DNA from 4 places in the Bradyrhizobium sp. UFLA05-109 genome. Region 4 is predicted to be linked to each of the others. Evidence: riboswitches for the same ligand, from Rfam matches in the RefSeq annotation. Region 4 holds a riboswitch; each other region holds the start of a gene.
What was found. Region 4 has a riboswitch for cobalamin ahead of Q3C01_RS40660 (TonB-dependent receptor). Riboswitches for the same ligand answer to the same signal wherever they lie in the genome.
Positions count from the first base shown of each region.

Region 1 (4,570 bases), on a different contig from region 4:
AGCGGACCTTTATCTCTCGGCCAACACGGAGCATCCCCGTACGCTCGCTGTGCAGCGGCCGCAGACGCTGGTGATCCCGTTCGCACGCAATAATCTCTGCCTGTTCAGCCGGGAAGCGATCGGTCTGACCGAGGCGAATGCGCTGGAGACGATGCTGGATCCCAAGATACGTCTGGCGACGTCGACGCCTGTCGTTGACCCCGGCGGGGACTATGCTTTCGCGGTGTTCAAGCGTGCGGAGAAAATCCGAGCCGGCGCCGAAGCTGCGCTCAGCCAGAAGGCGCTGAGGCTGGTCGGCGGCCCTGCCGCAATCAAACCGATCGAAGGTCAAACGGCAGCTGCCAGCGTCTTTCTCGCCGACAAGGCGGACGTGCTGCTCGTCTATTGCAGCGGCCAGCAGCAGACCTTGCGCGAGGTTCCGGGATTGAAGGTGTCGCGGTTGCCGCCCGAGATCGACGTCGTTGCGACCTATGGGCTCGCCTTGCTCACGGACAACCCGGCCGCTGCGCGACTTGCGCTGTTCCTGTTGTCGGACAAGGGGCAGGACATTCTTGCCGAAAACGGCCTTGTGAAGATCGCCCCTTCCGAGCGGTGACGCCGCGAGGTTAACGCTGCCGATTCCGGCGATAACGCATTCGTTCAAATTGTCTGCTATTTGCTGACCCGCGGCCAACCCTGCCCACAAATGTCGCGCCGTCTTAAACCCGGCCTTTGGAACCCTCGCGCATGCTCCCCCGAAAGGGTGGGGCACCAACATGTCTGTTCTCAAGGAGATCGTCGCCGCGATTGCGGGAGTCTATGTGCTCCTGTTCGCCTGCGACGCATTGTTCGGCATCAACGAGACGCGTTTCGACGACGCTTATTATAGCCGCGACTTCTACGCGCCGCGGCCGAAAGAGTTTAGCTTCGCAAGCGATACGCCCCCCGCGGTCCGCGTCAGCGACGCCTTCGCGCAGTTCTCGCCGGGTGAAGCAAGGCCGACCAAACGCTACTCGTGGCTGACGACCATCATCCGCTAAGCGAGTGCGCCGGAGGGAGTGAGCCGAATCGCGTGTGGATTGCCACACCTGCTTCTTCGGCCGCACCTCGAACCGATTGACTCCGACTTTAACAAACCCCTAACATCGTCACTGACGGTTCTCCTTTCGGAGATCAAAAGGGAACGTGGTGCTGGATCTCCCCAACGCCACGGCTGCCCCCGCAACTGTAAGCGGTGAATCTTTCGTCACATGCCACTGGGAAATCTCGGTCCCGAGAAGGCGACGTAGAGGTAACGACCCGCGAGCCACCGCGCGCGACCGCCTCGATCGAGACCGGGTCGTTCAACACCTTCAACCAGACCGTGGGCCTCAGCGGCTCGCAGGACAATTTCAACTACGCGTTCAATGTCGCCCATTTTCATGCGGGTGACGTTCCCGTGACGCCGCTCCAGCTGCTGCCGCCGGGTCAGAAGGCGAACGGCAACAACTACGACAACATGAGCTATTCGACCAAGCTCGGGCTAGACATCAACGACAGCTGGTCGGTGAACTCGGTCGTCCGCTATACCGAGGCGACGTTGCTGTTCACCGGCGATAGCGGCTTTCCGAGCACGCCGAACGCCACCCAGAGCACGCATGGGGTACGGCAGCTCTTCAATCGCGACGAAGCCGTCTGGTCGTTGTTCGATGGCCGTATCAAGAACTATTTCGCCGTCAATTATGCCAATAACCGCAGCTCCGACATTGGTCCCGGCGATCCGCTGTGGACCGTCACGACGGGCGAACGCATCAAATACGACTGGCATGCCGTCGCCGAGATCGCGCGTGGCAACAACCTGATCGTCGGCGCCGAGCAGCAGACCGATCGCATCGATGCGACCGGCTTCTCCGCCCAGAATGGCAACAAGGCCGGCTTCGTCGAGTTGCAGTCGCAATTTGCCGACCGGGTCTTCGTCGTTGCCAACATGCGCAACGACTTCAACGACCAGTTCGGCGAGCATGCGACCTATCGCATCGCGCCAGCCGTGATCATTCCGGTGACCGAGACGAAGCTGAAGGGGAGCTATGGAACCGGCTTCAAGGCGCCGACGCTCAGCGAGCTCTACCAGAATTTCCCGGATTTCTTCTTCTTCGGCAATCCCAATTTGAAACCAGAGCAGAGCCAAGGCTATGACGCGGGTTTCGAGCAGCCGCTGTTTGGCGATCGCGTGCGGTTCGGCTCGACCTATTTCCACAACGGCATCACCAACCTCATCACGAGCAATGACACCTTCACGTCCTATACGAACGTGGGACTCGCGACGACGGAAGGCACCGAGAATTTCGTCACCGCGAAGATCACGGATCGCGTGAGCGTGCGCGCCGACCACACCTTCACCCGCACCGTCGATGCGAGCACGGGATTGCAGCTCCTTCGCAGGCCAAAGGAGAAGTGGAGCGCAACCGCGATCTGGCTGCCGATCGACCCCCTCACGCTGTCGGTAACCGTGCTTCATGTCAGCGATTGGCTCGATATCACGCGGGACACGGGGGCGCAGATCGTGGCGCCCGGCTACACCATCGTGAATCTGCGGGGCGACTATGCGATCAGCGATCAAGTCAAGGTGTTTGCGCGGGTCGATAATCTCTTCAACCGGCACTACCAGAACCCGACCGGCTTTCTGGCACCCGGTCTCGGTGTGTTCGGCGGCATACGCATTGCAAGTTACGACGTCAGATAGCAGGGACAGTGGACGAGAACGTTCCGATGACGATGGCTTTCGATATCATGAACGTCTTGGCAAGACAGCTTGGCAACGTCGAGACCGGCTGGAGCGTAGGAACGTTCGGGGCGATTGCCGAGTTCACGCGCGACGCCGGCGAACCCGCCGATCTGCAACAGACCAGTGAGGGGATCGGCGTCGTCACGGACAAGGGCGGAGTGCGGATCGTGCCTCGTCCAAATCTGCGTCTGATTGCATCGGAGTCGCCGACGACCGAAAGCTGGAGCCATCGTGTGGCGGTTTGCCTGCCGCGGGAATCCTGCGCCATGGGTGAGCGCACGACGCTGACGGAAATTGGTCCGGATGAGGATGCGCTGCGCAGCCGGGATCGCGGGGACGTCCTGTTCGATCTTGCCTTGGCTGCTTGCAGATCGATGCCTGCATCCGGGTCGGCGATCCCGACGTGATCGCGGCGCTGCGGAGCCGTGCCGGGACGCCAGTGTTCGCGCCCGGGAACGACGTCATGCGGATTATCCTGGCGGCCAATCCGCACCGCGTGTTCGTCAGCCGGATCGGGCGGGCCGAAGTATTTCAGCCGATCCCGCCGCCGAGCGGGAGAAGCCCGGACGGCCCGCACACCCATGTCCTGCCGAAGTTGTTGGCGCATGGCCGCACCCATTCGGCCACCGAGCCGTTGCCCGATGGCTGGGTTCCCTGCACCCATCTTTATCCGGCGCATGCGCTCCGCGACCAGCTCGGCCGCAAGCATGCGTTCCGGGCGGACCATCACTTGGCTTTCCAAGCCTTGCTCGAACGCCATGGCGTGCCAGAGCTTGTGGCGCTCAAGCGCGAGGTCAACGAGGCCGTCGCGGCCGGACGGGGCCCGGACACGCCGGCGCTCAGACGCGATCGTTTCGCCCGCTCCACGATCCGGGTCGCCCTGCGGCAATTGTCGGCAGCCGGGCCGCCATCGCAGATACTCGTCGAATGGCTTGCGGCCTACGACCGGCTCGATCCGACAGACCCCGAAGATCCGATGGAAGCCCTTCACTGACCCGATAAATCGATTAGAATCCCCAGCAAGGAGATCACCGATGGCCCTCAACGTCCTGCCGCCTCACACCGACCGTGTCCGTCTTGATCCGGTCGAGCCGCGCTATGCCGCGATCTTTTGTTTCGCGCTGCTGACCGTGTCATGCGCACTTGCAAGCTTCGCGCTCGCCTGCGCCACGCCGTTTGCGGCGTTTGCAGTCGTTGCTGCGGCCGTGCTGCCGCTGCGTCCGGCGCTGCTCGTCGTCACCGGGGCCTGGCTCGTCAATCAGACGATCGGCTTCAGCGTGCACCACTATCCCGTCGACGCCGGCACGATCGCCTGGGGCTTTGTGATCGGCGCGGCCGCGCTGACCGCGACCGCAGCATCCGCTACCGTGATCCGTTCGCTGCCGCCAAATCGCGCGCCGCTGGCGTTGGCCGCGGCCCTGATCGGCGCCTACGGTGCCTATGAGCTCGTGCTGTTCGCCGCGACGCCGTTCCTGGGCGGGGCAGGGGCTTTCACGACCGCCATCGTGGCCCGCATCGGCGCTTCCAACGCGCTCTGGCTGGTCGGTCTCGTTGCCGCCTGCGAAATCGTCCGCCTGCTCGATCCGTTCGGGCGGGGACGGGCGATGTCGGCTTGAACGACGATGTCCATTGGCGCGCCGACATCACATCCGTGATCTTTTCGGTCAGGGACCACGGCGCCATTTGCGCCGTGCACCGGGGCGCGTTTCGGACCCTGCTTGGCGCGGACCCGTCACCGGCGGAGTGCCTCGGCTATTTCGAACGCTTTGAAGATGCATTCAGGTCGGCAGCGAGCGCCAAGGTCGTGCAAAAACGCATTCCGGCCGG
Region 1 covers NZ_JBBIAR010000002.1:50,612-55,181, forward strand. Annotated here, with positions in the region: gene Q3C01_RS01555 (substrate-binding domain-containing protein) at 1-595, shown strand, start outside; gene Q3C01_RS01560 (hypothetical protein) at 756-1,019, shown strand; cobalamin riboswitch at 1,117-1,320, shown strand; gene Q3C01_RS01565 (TonB-dependent receptor plug domain-containing protein) at 1,307-2,701, shown strand; partial or broken gene Q3C01_RS01570 (DUF6925 family protein) at 2,749-3,737, shown strand; gene Q3C01_RS01575 (hypothetical protein) at 3,778-4,359, shown strand; gene Q3C01_RS01580 (hypothetical protein) at 4,356-4,570, shown strand, end outside.
Region 1: another riboswitch for cobalamin. It lies ahead of Q3C01_RS01565 (TonB-dependent receptor plug domain-containing protein); the one in region 4 lies ahead of Q3C01_RS40660 (TonB-dependent receptor).

Region 2 (4,570 bases), on a different contig from region 4:
TCGCATTGACGATGGCCGCCGGCGGATGCCGCGCAAATTGCGCGTGCAACCAGTCGGCGACGTCAGGTGCCTTCAATGACGTCACGAACACGCCGTGGGCATCAAATCCCTTCTGCCTCAGCGCGGCGATCAGCGCATCGACCGGCGCCGTGTCCGCGGCCGTAAGATACGAGCGGTAGAAGGTCACGAACGCGCGAGGTTTTCCGTCAGGATCGGGCAATGCCCCGACAACACCGCGCCCCGGCTCGTAGAAACCGATCTCGGGGACCTCGATCTCACCAACGACGGGCCCCGCATAGAGACCCGAGGCCAGCCCAAGCTGCGCGATCGCGGCTTGTGCGGCAACCGGTCCGCCCTTGTCGCAGAGCACCTTGAGCCGTCTGAGCGTCGAGACCGGCAACGTCGAGAACGCATCCAGCCGTTCATCGTCGCGACCATCCGCCGGCAACACGGCAAGCGCGATTCCGCGGTCTTTCGCCAGTTGATGCAGGGCCGCGAGCCCATAGGCCCAATAGGACTCGCCGCCGATCAGGCGCACCAGAATGCCGCGCGCTTGCGACAGCGTCCGCTCGATATAAGTGTCGATCGACAGCGGATGACGCAGCTCGGCGAGATTGGCGAGCCGCAGCGACGGCAGGCCAGCGCGCCCTCGCCGCCAGCCGGCAGCGAACGCGGCGAGATCGGAATCCGAGAACGAGAGCACCACGAGATCGGCCGGGTCCTGCCCGATGTCCCTTGGCGTCGCGGTCTCCTCCAGACCACGGCTCTCGCGGAAAACGACGTGCATCAGATGCCGAGTCCTTAAATGCCAAGCCCTGCCTTGATCGCCGCCTCGTCGATATCGCCATGCTCGCCGATCACGACCAGCTTCGATTGCCGGGGAGACGCGCCCCAGGGCTGATCGAACTGGTGCCGAACCCGCTCGCCGACCGATTGCAGCAACAGCCGCATAGGCTTACCCTTGACCGCGATATAGCCTTTTGCACGCAACACGTTCTGCTCGCGCGCCAGCCGCTGCACCGAGGCGATCAGCGCCTCGACGTCGACGACCTCAGGCAGATCGATCACGACGGAGTTGAAATCGTTGTGCTCGTGCTCGTCCTCGCCGTCGTGATGCGATGGGCGCGCGGCGAGATCGTCTTCGGCCGCCGCTTCAAGGCCGAGGATGACGCGCAGATCGACCGCGCCGTCGACCACGGGGAGCATAGGCACCGGACGCGGCATCTCCGCTGCGATCGCCGCCTTGGCTGCTTCGAGGCCTGCCGCACCTGCGAGGTCGGCCTTGGTCAGGAGCACGATATCGGCGCAGGCGATCTGGTCCTCGAACACCTCCGACAGCGGCGTCTCGTGATCGAGATTCTCATCCGCCGCGCGCTGCGCTTCCACCGCATCCGGGTCCGGCGCGAAGCGTCCGGCTGCGACCGCCTCGGCGTCGGCCAGCGCAATCACGCCATCGACCGTGATCCGCGAGCGGATTTCCGGCCAGTCGAACGCCTTCAGCAGCGGCTTCGGCAAGGCCAGCCCCGACGTCTCGATCAGGATGTGATCCGGCCTCACCTGGCGCGCGAGCAGTTGTTCCATCGCTGGAATGAAATCGTCGGCCACGGTGCAGCAGATGCAGCCATTGGCGAGCTCGACGATGTTTTCCTCAGGGCAATTGGCATCGGCACAGGATCTCAGGATCTGGCCGTCGACACCTTCACTGCCGAACTCGTTGACGAGCACCGCGAGCTTCTTGCCGTTGGCATTGCTGATCAGATGCTGGATCAGCGTCGTCTTGCCTGATCCCAGAAAACCCGTGACGACCGTGACCGGGACTTTTGCGAGCGTGTTCATTCGGCGGCCTCCGGCACGACGGCGATGGGGGGAATGCGGGCAAGCGATTGCTTGCGGAAGATTTCGGGACGGCTGCGCCATGGCACGATGCCGTCGGGCGCTGCGGCGTAGGCCGAAGCGCCTGCGATCACGTCGTTCGCATTGGCATCCGACAGGCGGCCATAGACATAGGACCATCGACCGGGCGCGCTGAGAGCTACCGAGCAGCCCTGGCTACAGGCCGACAGGCATTCGACGGGAACCAGGTTGACGCCTTCGGGCACGCCGGCGTCGAGAATCGCGGCATGCAGCCGTGCGCCGGGCGTGGTTTCGCCTTCGCCGAGTGTCTGCCCGGCGCGGCAGGTGATGCAAACGTGAAGTGTAACGGCCATCGCCCCTTCCAGGATATCTGCGGGAGGCGATGAGGCGCACGAACCGCTCGAGAGAGGGTCCGTTTCCCCGTCGCGGAACACCCCGTCCGCCGGTCCAAAAACATTGGCGCTGGCAGGTCTCCCGGCTTGCGGAGCAGGGTTTTTCCCTTCGATCCCCGCCTTCCCGATCCCCCATGGGATCAGTGGCTTCGGGCATCTCTCCGGTCACGGTCGCGGGGGCGGCTGCTTTTCGAACACGAATCTTGCCGATACGAGCCCTATCGCATTCCCTCTTCGCCTGTCGTAGGACAGGAACCAACGCTGGCCCACCATTTGCCCATGGCCGCCACTTGTCAAGCCGAAGGACCATTTCAGATGACGCCTGAACCGGATACCCCAGCGGTGGACAACACCGACGCCCGGCATGCTGCGAAAATGGCGAAAATCAAGGTCGCCCGCGACAAGATCATGGCGACCAAGAGCGGCGAAAAGGGACTGATCATCGTCCATACCGGCGCGGGCAAGGGCAAGTCCTCCTCCGCTTTCGGAATGATCGTTCGCTGTGTCGCACATGGCTTCCCTTGCGCGGTCGTCCAGTTCATCAAGGGCGCGTGGGATACCGGCGAGCGGCGGCTGCTCACCGGGCATTTTGGCGATCTCTGCCAGTTCCACGCCATGGGCGAAGGCTTTACCTGGGAGACGCAGGACCGCGCCCGGGACATCGCCGCCGCGCGCGCCGGCTGGGAGAAGGCGAAGGAGCTGATATCGGACGAACGCCTGCGCATGGTCGTGCTCGACGAGATCAACATCGCGCTGCGCTACGACTATCTCGATATCGCCGAGGTCGTCGATTTCCTGAAAACGCAGAAGCCACCGCTGACGCATGTCGTCCTCACCGGGCGCAACGCCAAGGACGAGCTGATCGAGATCGCCGATCTCGTCACCGAGATGACGCTGGTGAAACATCCGTTCCGCTCCGGCATCAAGGCGCAAGCGGGCGTCGAGTTCTGAGACTTCGATGGCGCGCGCATTGATGATCCAGGGAGCGGGCTCGGACGTGGGCAAGTCGCTCGTCGCCGCGGGCCTTGCGCGTGCCGCAAAGCGCCGCGGCCTGCGCGTGCTCCCGTTCAAGCCGCAGAACATGTCGAACAATGCGGCCGTCACCGTCGACGGCGGCGAGATCGGCCGTGCGCAGGCGCTCCAGGCGCTCGCCGCCGGCGTCGAGCCGCACACCGACATGAATCCGGTGCTGCTCAAGCCCGAGACCGATGTCGGAGCGCAAATCATCGTGCAGGGCAAGCGCATCGCGACCGCACGCGCCCGCGACTACGCCGCGATGAAGCCTTCGCTGATGGGCGCCGTGCTCGAAAGCTTCGAACGGCTGAAGGCGCGCACCGATCTCGTGCTGGTCGAAGGCGCCGGCAGCCCGGCCGAGGTCAATCTGCGCAAGGCCGACATCGCCAATATGGGCTTTGCGCGGAAAGCCGATGTGCCCGTCGTGCTGATCGGCGACATCGACCGCGGCGGCGTCATCGCGCAACTCGTCGGCATCAAGGCCGTAATCGATCCTGACGATGCCGCGATGATCCAGGGGTTCATCATCAACAAGTTTCGCGGCGATCCCACGCTGTTCGATGACGGCTACCGCCTGATCCAGGACAGGACATCCTGGCGCGGTTTTGGCGTGCTGCCCTGGTTCGCGCGCGCCGGCGAGTTGCCGGCCGAGGATGCACTGGGATTGGGCGAGGCGCGGAAGCCCGGCAAAAGCAAGATCGCGTTTCTGGCGCTATCGCGGATCGCCAATTTCGACGATCTCGATCCGCTCAAGGTCGAGCCCAACGTTGACCTCGTGATGGTCCGCCCGGGCGAGGCGATTCCCGGAGACGCGCGGCTCGTCATCATTCCCGGCTCGAAATCAACGCGCGGCGACCTCGCCTTCTTGCGCGCGCAAGGCTGGGACATCGATCTCCTCGCGCATCACCGCCGTGGCGGCCATGTGCTGGGTGTCTGTGGCGGCTATCAGATGCTCGGTCACAGCGTGGATGATCCCGAAGGCATCGAGGGCCCAGCCGGAGAGACGGCAGGTCTTGGCCTTCTCGATGTGACGACGGTGATGTCGCCGCAAAAGACGCTCACGCGCGTCACCGCGCGCCATGCCGGAACCAGCGAGCCCATCGACGCCTACGAAATTCACATCGGCCGCACCGAAGGGCTGGATCGCGCGCGTCCCTTCGCAATGCTCGACGGCGCGCCGGAAGGCGCGATCTCCGGCGATGGGCGCGTGCACGGCAGCTATCTGCACGGCCTGTTCACGTCGGACGGTTTCCGTAAGGCGTTCCTCGCGCAGCTCGACATTCCCTCGGCCGATCAGCCCTATCACGCCC
Region 2 covers NZ_JBBIAR010000110.1:17,828-22,397, reverse strand. Annotated here, with positions in the region: partial or broken gene Q3C01_RS42715 (cobaltochelatase subunit CobN) at 1-787, opposite strand, end outside; gene cobW (cobalamin biosynthesis protein CobW) at 802-1,836, opposite strand; gene Q3C01_RS42705 (DUF1636 family protein) at 1,833-2,207, opposite strand; cobalamin riboswitch at 2,302-2,521, opposite strand; gene cobO (cob(I)yrinic acid a,c-diamide adenosyltransferase) at 2,562-3,197, shown strand; gene Q3C01_RS42695 (cobyric acid synthase) at 3,205-4,570, shown strand, end outside.
Region 2: another riboswitch for cobalamin. It lies ahead of Q3C01_RS42705 (DUF1636 family protein); the one in region 4 lies ahead of Q3C01_RS40660 (TonB-dependent receptor).

Region 3 (4,570 bases), on a different contig from region 4:
CGACATAGTCGTTGAAGAACAGCGTGTCCTGCGAGACGTTGAACTGGTTGTTGCTCGCCATGACGGTGGCGACGAAGCGGTTGTCCAGGCCGCCGATGTTGGAGTTGACGGTGAGGTCGGTGATGTTGCCGTAGAGCCGCTGCGCGTGATCGAGCGCCAGACGCTCACGATAGATGCTCTGCGCGCCGGCAAAACCGCCGACCGTCTGGTCAAACGACGAGATCTCGTTGTTGAACCAGTGCCTGTGGGCGTCATAGCCGTAAACCTGGCTCTTCAGCGAGACGTTGTTGGTGATGTCCCACTGGAAGCCACTGCGCAGCCACAGCTCGCTGGCGCCGCTGTGATTGTCGAGCACGTTGTAGTTCGTGGTCAGCGTGCGCGCGTCGATGGTGACCGGGACCGGCGTGCCGCCGCCAAGGTAATAGTTGCTCCAGACCCCGGAGACGATGCCCGTTGTCGGCACGATGCCCGGTGCATTCGCCGGCACCAGCGGTGTTCCCCAGTAGAAGCGGTCATTATCCTGCCTGTATTCGGCCGCGCCCCAGATCTTCAGGCTGTCGTTGACACGATAGTTCAACTGGCCGGAGACATTGCTCAGCTTGGAATAGGTGTCGTCGATGAAACCCTTGTCGTTGAAATGGCTGATGTCGAAGCGATAGTCGAGGCCGTCGATCAGCGTGCTGCCGCCCGACCCGTATCCGGCGCGGTAGCCGTTGAAGGAATCGTAGGAGGTGAAGGCATCGTTGACGATCGGACCTGTGTGCGGCGCCTTGTTGACGTAATTGATGGCGCCGCCGGTCGCGCCGAGGCCCGCCACCAGCGAGTCCGGTCCCTTGATGATCTCGACCTGCTGCAAGCCGGCCACGTCCATCGGACGACCGGTCATGGTCGACGGCCCGATCGGGATGCCGTTATAGAGGGTGCTGATCTGGTCGCCGGCAAAGCCGCGCATCGAGAAGATGGCGGGCGCGCCCGGCGCATCGCCGCCGATCACGCCCACCGCCGCCTTGGCAACTTCGGTCGTCGTCCTTATGCCCTGATCCTGCATCGTCTGCTGGCTGATCACCTCGACGGTCGCCGGCATTTCCCGCGCCGTGATGCCGAGGCGCGATCCGGCCTCGGTGACGACATTGGTATTCAGCGGCGTCGGGGCGGCACCATTCTGAGGCTGGGTCGTCGGAGTGGCTGTAGCTACGGGTGCCGGCTTGCGTGCAGCAGCACGGCGCACAGCACGCGCGTCCTGATTGTCGGCGCTGACCGCGCGCGGCCGCTTCGGAGGCGGAGAGACCACCACCGGCTCGAGCTCGGATTTATCCCGGGCCGCAGTCTGCGCAACGGCAGCCGTCGATGGCAGCAGCGATGAAAGAATTGCGATCAGGACCGGAGAAACCGCGGTCGAAGAAAGATAGCGGCGCGAGGTGCGCTGATGATCTGGTGCGGCACCATGGTAGTAGCTGAAATTTTTCACGTAAGCGCTCTGCGGCGAAGCAACGAACCGTCACCGCGGTCGCCTTGGCAATCTACCTTCGCCCCTTGCGGTAGATGCACCGGCTACTCTTCACGACACCGAGGCACCCCGCCCGACGCGTTCGCGCATGACCATGACCGGTAGCAGGTTTCCTGGCTCGCGGGTCATCGCCTCCGACCACCTTCCCAGAGCCCCGATGGCGCTCCAGTGGTTTGTTGGTCGTCGGCTATCCGCTCACAGTTGCGGGGGCAGCCGCGGATTTGTCCGCCAAAACGGACGCACCGCATTCCCTTGAAGAGTCCTTGCGGACACCACCGCTGAAAAAACTGGCATCCGCGGACTGGGCGCGTCAACGCGTGGTCACCATCACGTCCGTGCCAAAATGTCGCAGTTAGAGAAGATGGCTACTCGAGCGTGGCGCGCCGGCAACTATGCGTCCAGTATTCCCTACTCTCGGCTCGGACCGGTGAGGAACGGATTGCGCATGCTGGCCGAATCGCGAGATGCGGAACGAAGGGCGGCAAAATTCCCGCATTCCACAAGCAAATCGGCGAGCGCGACTTGATCACTCATTGACACTTCGCTCCGAATATCTCCATATATGGGTGTCACGGTCCTACTGCGTCGCAAGATGTAGTGGCTAAGAGGGAAGCCGGTGAACTGCGCGTTGTGCGCGGAATTCCGGCGCTGCCCCCGCAACTGTCAGCAGCGAGCTGCTTCCGGACAACGTCACTGGTGCGCCTGCGCCGGGAAGACAGGAAGCAAGCAACGACCTGCGAGCCAGGAGACCTGCCGTGACGATCTGAACGTCCACGGGCGGGGTGTCCCGGCGGTCGCTTGCACGCACCGTCCGGCAACGCATCTGCCGGCGTTCCGGCAGCGTCCTTCCTTATCGCCCCGTCCAAACACAACGCGCGCATCACGGGGCCCTTTGATGTCACTGAACCTGCACGACGCGGACACCGCTTCCGCACCCATCATCCAGTTGCGTCCACAGTCACTTGCGGCAGCTTCCAGCGAGCCGGCCATGCAGATCATCCGCCGCAACGGGAAGGTCTCGCCGTTCGATTCCGCCAAGATCGCGGTCGCAATGACCAAGGCTTTCCTTGCGGTAGAGGGCAGCACTGCGGTTGCTTCGCGCCGCGTTCACGAGAGCGTCGAGCAGTTGACGGCCGAAGTCGTGGCAGCCCTGATGCGCCGCGCAGGCGAGGGGCGCACCTTTCACATCGAGGACGTGCAGGATCAGGTCGAACTCGCCTTGATGCGAAGCGAGCACCATAAGGTCGCCCGGGCCTACGTGCTCTACCGCGAGGAACGGTCCCGCCAGCGCGCCGAGGAAGCGGCCGCGCAGCCGGCGCCCGTCGCCGCACCGACCCTTCACGTCACGCTGCCGGACGGCTCGCGCGTCGGTCTGGACACGCGCCGGCTCGAGCTGATCATCAATGAGGCCTGCGCCGGTCTCGACGGCGTCTCCGCAGCCCCCGTGCTGGCCGAAACCACCCGCAATCTCTACGACGGCATCAGCCAGGACGAGCTGGCGCTGGCCTCGATCATGGCCGCGCGCACGCTGGTCGAGCAGGAGCCGGGTTATGCCTATGTCAGCGCGCGCCTGCTGCTCGACAAGCTCCGCGGCGAGGTGCTGTCGCATGTCCATGGCGTTACGTCGTCGGCCTCGCAGGCCGACATGGCGACGCGCTATGCCGAATACTTTCCGGCCTATGTGAAGGTCGGCATCGCAGCCGAACTGCTCGATCCCGAACTCGCCCGCTTCGATCTCGGCCGCATCGCTGCGGCGTTGAAGCCTGAGCGAGACTTGAACTTCCAGTTCCTCGGCCTTCAGACGCTCTACGACCGTTATTTCCTGCATCAGCAAGGCAAGCGGATCGAACTGCCGCAGGCCTTCTTCATGCGCGTGGCGATGGGCCTGGCAATTCGAGAGATCGACCGCGAAGCCAAGGCGATCGAGTTCTACGATCTCTTGTCATCGTTCGACTTCATGGCCTCGACGCCGACGCTGTTCAATTCCGGCACGCTGCGCCCGCAGCTGTCGTCCTGCTTCCTCACCACCGTATCGGACGACCTCGATGGCATTTTCAAGTCGATCAAGGACAATGCGCTGCTCGCAAAGTACTCCGGCGGTCTCGGCAACGATTGGACGCCGGTGCGCGGCCTCGGAGCCCACATCAAGGGCACCAACGGCGAAAGCCAGGGCATCATCCCGTTCCTGAAGGTGGCCAACGACACCGCGATCGCCGTCAACCAGGGCGGCAAGCGCAAGGGCGCGGTCTGCGCCTATCTGGAGACCTGGCACGTCGACATCGAGGAATTCCTCGATCTGCGCAAGAACACAGGCGATGACCGCCGTCGCACCCACGACATGAACACCGCCAACTGGGTGCCGGACCTGTTCATGCAGCGGGTCGACGCCGACGACGAGTGGACGCTGTTCTCGCCGGACGAGACGCCCGATTTGCACGATCTGTACGGGACGTCCTTCAAGACGGCCTATGAGGCCTATGAGGCCAAGGCGAAGGCCGGCGGCATGCGTGTGTTCAAGACCGTGCGCGCGACCGACCTCTGGCGCCGCATGTTGACCATGCTGTTCGAGACCGGCCATCCCTGGATTACCTTCAAGGACCCCTGCAACCTGCGCTCGCCGCAGCGCCACATGGGCGTGATCCATTCCTCGAACCTCTGCACCGAGATCACGCTGAACACTTCGGCCGACGAGGTCGCGGTCTGCAATCTAGGCTCCGTCAACATGCTCGCCCATGTCGGAGCTAACGGTATCGACCAGGCCAAGCTGAAGCGGACGGTGACGACGGCGGTGCGAATGCTCGACAACGTCATCGACATCAATTTCTACACGATCCCGGAAGCGCGCCGCTCCAACATGCGCCATCGGCCGGTTGGGCTCGGCCTGATGGGCTTCCAGGAGGCACTTCAGGTCCAGCGTATCCCGATCGCGTCCGAAGCGGCGATCGCTTTCGCCGACATCAGCATGGAAGCGATCTCCTTCCACGCCATCGAGGCATCCTCCGATCTTGCCACCGAGCGCGGCCGCTATCCGAGCTTCGAGGGCTCGCTGTGGTCGAAGGGCAT
Region 3 covers NZ_JBBIAR010000023.1:123,259-127,828, forward strand. Annotated here, with positions in the region: gene Q3C01_RS18875 (TonB-dependent receptor) at 1-1,378, opposite strand, end outside; cobalamin riboswitch at 1,594-1,799, opposite strand; cobalamin riboswitch at 2,063-2,279, shown strand; partial or broken gene Q3C01_RS18880 (ribonucleoside-diphosphate reductase subunit alpha) at 2,403-4,570, shown strand, end outside.
Region 3: another riboswitch for cobalamin. It lies ahead of Q3C01_RS18880 (ribonucleoside-diphosphate reductase subunit alpha); the one in region 4 lies ahead of Q3C01_RS40660 (TonB-dependent receptor).

Region 4 (4,570 bases):
TCTTGCGCAGGATGTCGTAGGCCGAGAACGACCACTCCGCCCTGTTGTCCCAGAACAGATGCTTGACGCCGGTCTCGTAGGTGCGCGACGTCGTCAGGTCGAGCGGCTGGGTAGGCGCGAGCAGGAAGATGTTGTTGGCCGAGACATCGGCGCCGGTCGCGTACTGGCTGAAGAAGGTCAGGCCGGGCACGGCTTCCCAGGTGTAGCCGATGCGACCGGTCACCGGCGCCCAGTCTTTCGAGAACGGGAAGCCCGCCTTCTCAAGACCGCTGACGTTGGTCGAATTGCGATCGAGCCCGATATGCTCTACGCGCAGGCCGCCGATCAGCGCGAAGCTTCGCGTGATCTTCAGCCGGTCCTCGAACGACAGCGCCTCGTTGTCGATCCGCGCCGTCTGTTGCTGCGTCGTGAGCAGGCCATAATAACCACGCGCGGGATCCACCAGCGTGACGGTATCATCGGGGAAGTTGGCTGCACCCGGCCTGACAAAATCGAGATAGCTTGACGACAGAGTCGTGACGAGGCGGTTGTCAAAGCCTGCGATATTCGCATCCCAGGTCAGGTCGGTGATGTTGCCGACGAGGCGCTGGCTGTGTGCGACATAGAAGCGCTCCCGGTCCACCAAATTCGTCGTGGAATTGAACGCCTCGACTTCATTGTTGAACCAGCTGCGCTCGGCGCCATAGGCATAGGCCTGACTCTTCAAGGTCAGGTCGGGCGCCAGCTTCAGCTCGAAACCGCCACGCAGCCACACCTCCTGCGCGACGTTGCGATTATCGAGAACGTTATAGTTGGTGTTGAAGGTGCGATCATCGATCGTGACCGCACCGAGATTCGTGCCGTTGAAGTTGGAGACATAATTGCCGGAGACGATACCCGACGTCGCATGCGAGCCGCTATAGGCCACCGGCACCAGCGGCGCACCCCAATAGGCCTTGCCGCGATCTTCCCGGTACTCGATTGCGCCCCAGACTTTGAGACTGTCCGAGATGCGATAGTTGAGCTGGCCGGAGACGTCGAGCGTCTTGGTATTGGTGTCGTCGGCAAAGCCGTTGAGCGAGGAACGGCTGATGTCGAAGCGGTAGTCCAATCCCTGGACATTGGTGCTACCGCCCGAGCCATAATGCGTGCGGAACGAGTTCAGCGAGTCATATGAAAAGTCCGCCTCATTCTGGACCGGTCCGGTGTGCGGCTGCTTGGTCACGAAATTGATCGCGCCGCCGCTGGCGCCCTCGCCCGACATCAGCGAGGCCGGCCCCTTCAGAAATTCCACGGCTTCGAGATTGGCAGTGTCCGCGATCCGCGAGGTCATGTTCTGCGGGCCGATCTTGATGCCGTTGTAGAGGATATTGATCTGGCTGTTGGTGAAGCCGCGCATCGAGAAGGCCGAGGGCTCTGCCGGATTGTCGCCTGAGGTGACGCCGACGGCGCCCTGCGCGACCTCGGACACGGTGCGATAGCCCTGCTCCCGCATGGTCTCGGCCGAGATCACCTCGACGGTCGCGGGCGTCTCGCGTACGGTCAGGCCGAGGCGCGAGGCGCTTTCGGCCACGGCATTGGTGTTGAGCGGTGTCTGCGCGGCTGCAGCCGGCACGACGGGCTTGGGAGCTGTCGATGCGGTCGCCGACCTGCGCGCGGCCGCGCGCCGTGCGCTCTGCGCCTCCCGGCCGGCCGGCTTGACCTGCTTGCGGGATTGTGCGGGCGACACCTCGACCGGCGGCAGGGGTTCGCGGGCCTGCTGCGCCAGCGCAGCAGGCATATCGACGGCAGCAAACGATGTGAGGGCGGCGGAGGCGAGCAGGAAGGCGCGCGGTCGTACAATACGGGTAGGAGACACAGTTCGAGAAACCTCGGTATGACGTCAGTGGCACGTCACAGCGAACCAAGTCTCAACCTTCAGGGCGTTTCTCGCCCCCGGCTAAGCCAAATGTCTGTACTCCCCGACCGACATCTTCGCGTGTGACCACGGCTGACGGCAGGTCTCCTGGCTCGCGGGTCGTGACCTCTTCGCCGCCTTCCCGGGACCGAGAGCCCAGTGGCTTGTGACGAAGGATTCTCCGCTTACAGTTGCGGGGGCAGCTGCGGCTTTGGGGAAATCCCCGCACCGCATTCCCTTTTCATCCCCGGATGGGGAAACCGTCGCGCGCATCTATGATTAAGAGCGAGAGAGAGTCAATGTGCAGGCTGCGGCGTTCTCGCCGTAACGGTGCAAACGTCTTTGGAGATGCTGAATGGAAGGGGACACCTTCCTCTGGTTGGTCCGGCATGCGGTCGTCGACGGCGTCGCGGGGACGATCCACGCCATGGATGCGCCGGCCGATCTCAGCGACCCGGGCCGCCTCGACGCGCTACGACGGTGTCTGCCGCAGGGGGCCGCGAGCTACGCGAGCCCGGCCCGACGGACCGTCGACACGGCGCACGCCCTCGCGCTCGATCCGATCCTCATGTCCGAATTCAGCGAGCAGGATTTTGGCGAATGGACCGGGCGACGTCATGATGATCTCGCCGCCGCGGGCGGCGACGCCTATCCAAAATTCTGGGCCGATCCGGCCGGCTCAAGGCCTCCGGGCGGTGAAAGCTTCGAAGACCAGATCGCCAGAACCCGCGAAGGACTTCACCGTATCGAAAGAGGATCAGCGATTCTGGTCGTCCATTCCGGCACCGTCCGCGCTGCGCTGTGCATCGCCCTCGATCTCGCACCGCAGGCATCCCTGCGGTTTGGGATCGATCCGCTCTCGCTCACTCGCATCGACCGCCTGTCGAACGGCTGGCGAGTCGTCTCCGTCAATCAAACTATCGCTTGAAGCCGTAAAGCGCGATGAGATTGGGAGGAATCGTCATCGCGCTTTAGGTTGTTGTTTGAGCATGATCTCCGCGCAAACGCGTTCCGCGTTTGTCGCGAGGGAAAACCGCTACGCACTTTTCCGGATCATGCCCTATGCAGGACGATCCGGAACGTTGGCCTGCGCGAACGTCGCCATGCCATTGTGCAGGGCGCAGGCGAGCCGCACCAGCGGCAGTGCGATCGCCGCGCCCGATCCCTCGCCGAGCCGGAGATCGAGGCTGACCAGCGGCTGAACGTTGAGCGCACGAAGTACCAGGCGATGCCCCTGCTCCGCCGACTGGTGCGACGGCAGCAGGAACGGCTGGCATGACGGATTGAGGCGCGCGGCTGCCAGCGCGGCAACCGACACGATGAATCCGTCGATCAAGATCGGAATACGCCGCTGCGCTGCCGCGATGATCGCGCCGCAGATCGCCGCGATTTCGAGGCCGCCGACCGTACGGAGGACCTCCTCCGCAGATGCACCTGCCTTCGTCAAGCCATGCCGCGCAAGTGCAGTGTCGATTACGCGCGCCTTGCGAGCCCGGCCCGCGGCATCAACGCCGGTGCCGCTGCCTGCGATTTCATCGGCACCCACGCCAAGCAGGCTCGCCGCGATCGCTGCCGAAGCCGTGGTGTTGCCAATGCCCATTTCGCCGAGGATCAGAAGGTCGGGTTGTCCTTCCGCCGCGCGCACCACCGCGCGCTGCCCGCATTCGAACGCAAAGACCAGCTCCACTGGCTCGATCGCAGCTTCCGCACTGAAGTCGCGGGTGCCACAGCGCGGCTTGTCGGTGATGATGCCCGGCACTGGCGATGGCGCCAGCGTGCCCGCGTCCACGACCTCAAGACTTGAGCCCAGTTCACGCGCCAGCACCGAGATCGCCGCACCGCCAGCGGCGAAGTTCGACATCATCGCGATCGTGACTTCCTGCGGATAGGCGGAGACGCCCTGGGCGACGATGCCGTGATCGCCAGCAAAGACGATGATTGGCGCGCGCGCGGCGCGCGGCTGATCCGTCTCCTGCAGGCCCGCAAGGTCGATTGCGACCTGCTCGAGCCGGCCGAGTGCACCGGCCGGCTTGGTCAGTTGCGCCTGCCGCGCGATCGCCGCCTCGCGGTGCGCGGTAGAGATGCCCGGGCATTTCTCGTAGACCCAATCGGGGAGCATGTCGTTGCCTCCGTTCACGCGACCGCGATCGCGTCACGCTCTGCGTTTGAGAATGTAGCTGTCCATGATCCAGCCGTGCCGTTCGCGCGCCTCTTGGCGTACCGCGACGATGCGCGCGCCTATCTCGGCCAATGCACCCGACATGACGACCTGATCGGGCATTCCGAGATAGGCGCCCCACCATATCTGCAGGCCTTCCGGATCGAGTGACTGAAACGCCGTGCCACCATCGAGCATCACGACCACGGTGTCGGTACCGTCAGGCCAGCCGCCTTCGCGCAGGCGCCGCCCTGTCGTCACCAGGAAAGGCTCGCCGATATCGTTCAGCGGCAGCGCGTGCGCCGCGCACAGCGCCTGGATCGAGGTGATGCCGGGGACGACTTCGATCGCCGGCAAAGGGTCGAGCCGTCGCGCGATCCGCAAGGAGGAATCATAGAGCGACGGATCGCCCCAGATCAGCAACGCAACGCGGCCATCATGTCCGAGATGTCCCGCGATCGCCTGCGACCATGTCGCCGCGACCGCGTTGTGCCAGTCGTCGACCCCCTTGCGGTAGTCGGCATCGCCGACATCAC
Region 4 covers NZ_JBBIAR010000094.1:17,094-21,663, forward strand. Annotated here, with positions in the region: gene Q3C01_RS40660 (TonB-dependent receptor) at 1-1,837, opposite strand, end outside; cobalamin riboswitch at 1,958-2,156, opposite strand; gene Q3C01_RS40665 (histidine phosphatase family protein) at 2,232-2,804, shown strand; gene cobT (nicotinate-nucleotide--dimethylbenzimidazole phosphoribosyltransferase) at 2,937-3,995, opposite strand; gene cobF (precorrin-6A synthase (deacetylating)) at 4,029-4,570, opposite strand, start outside.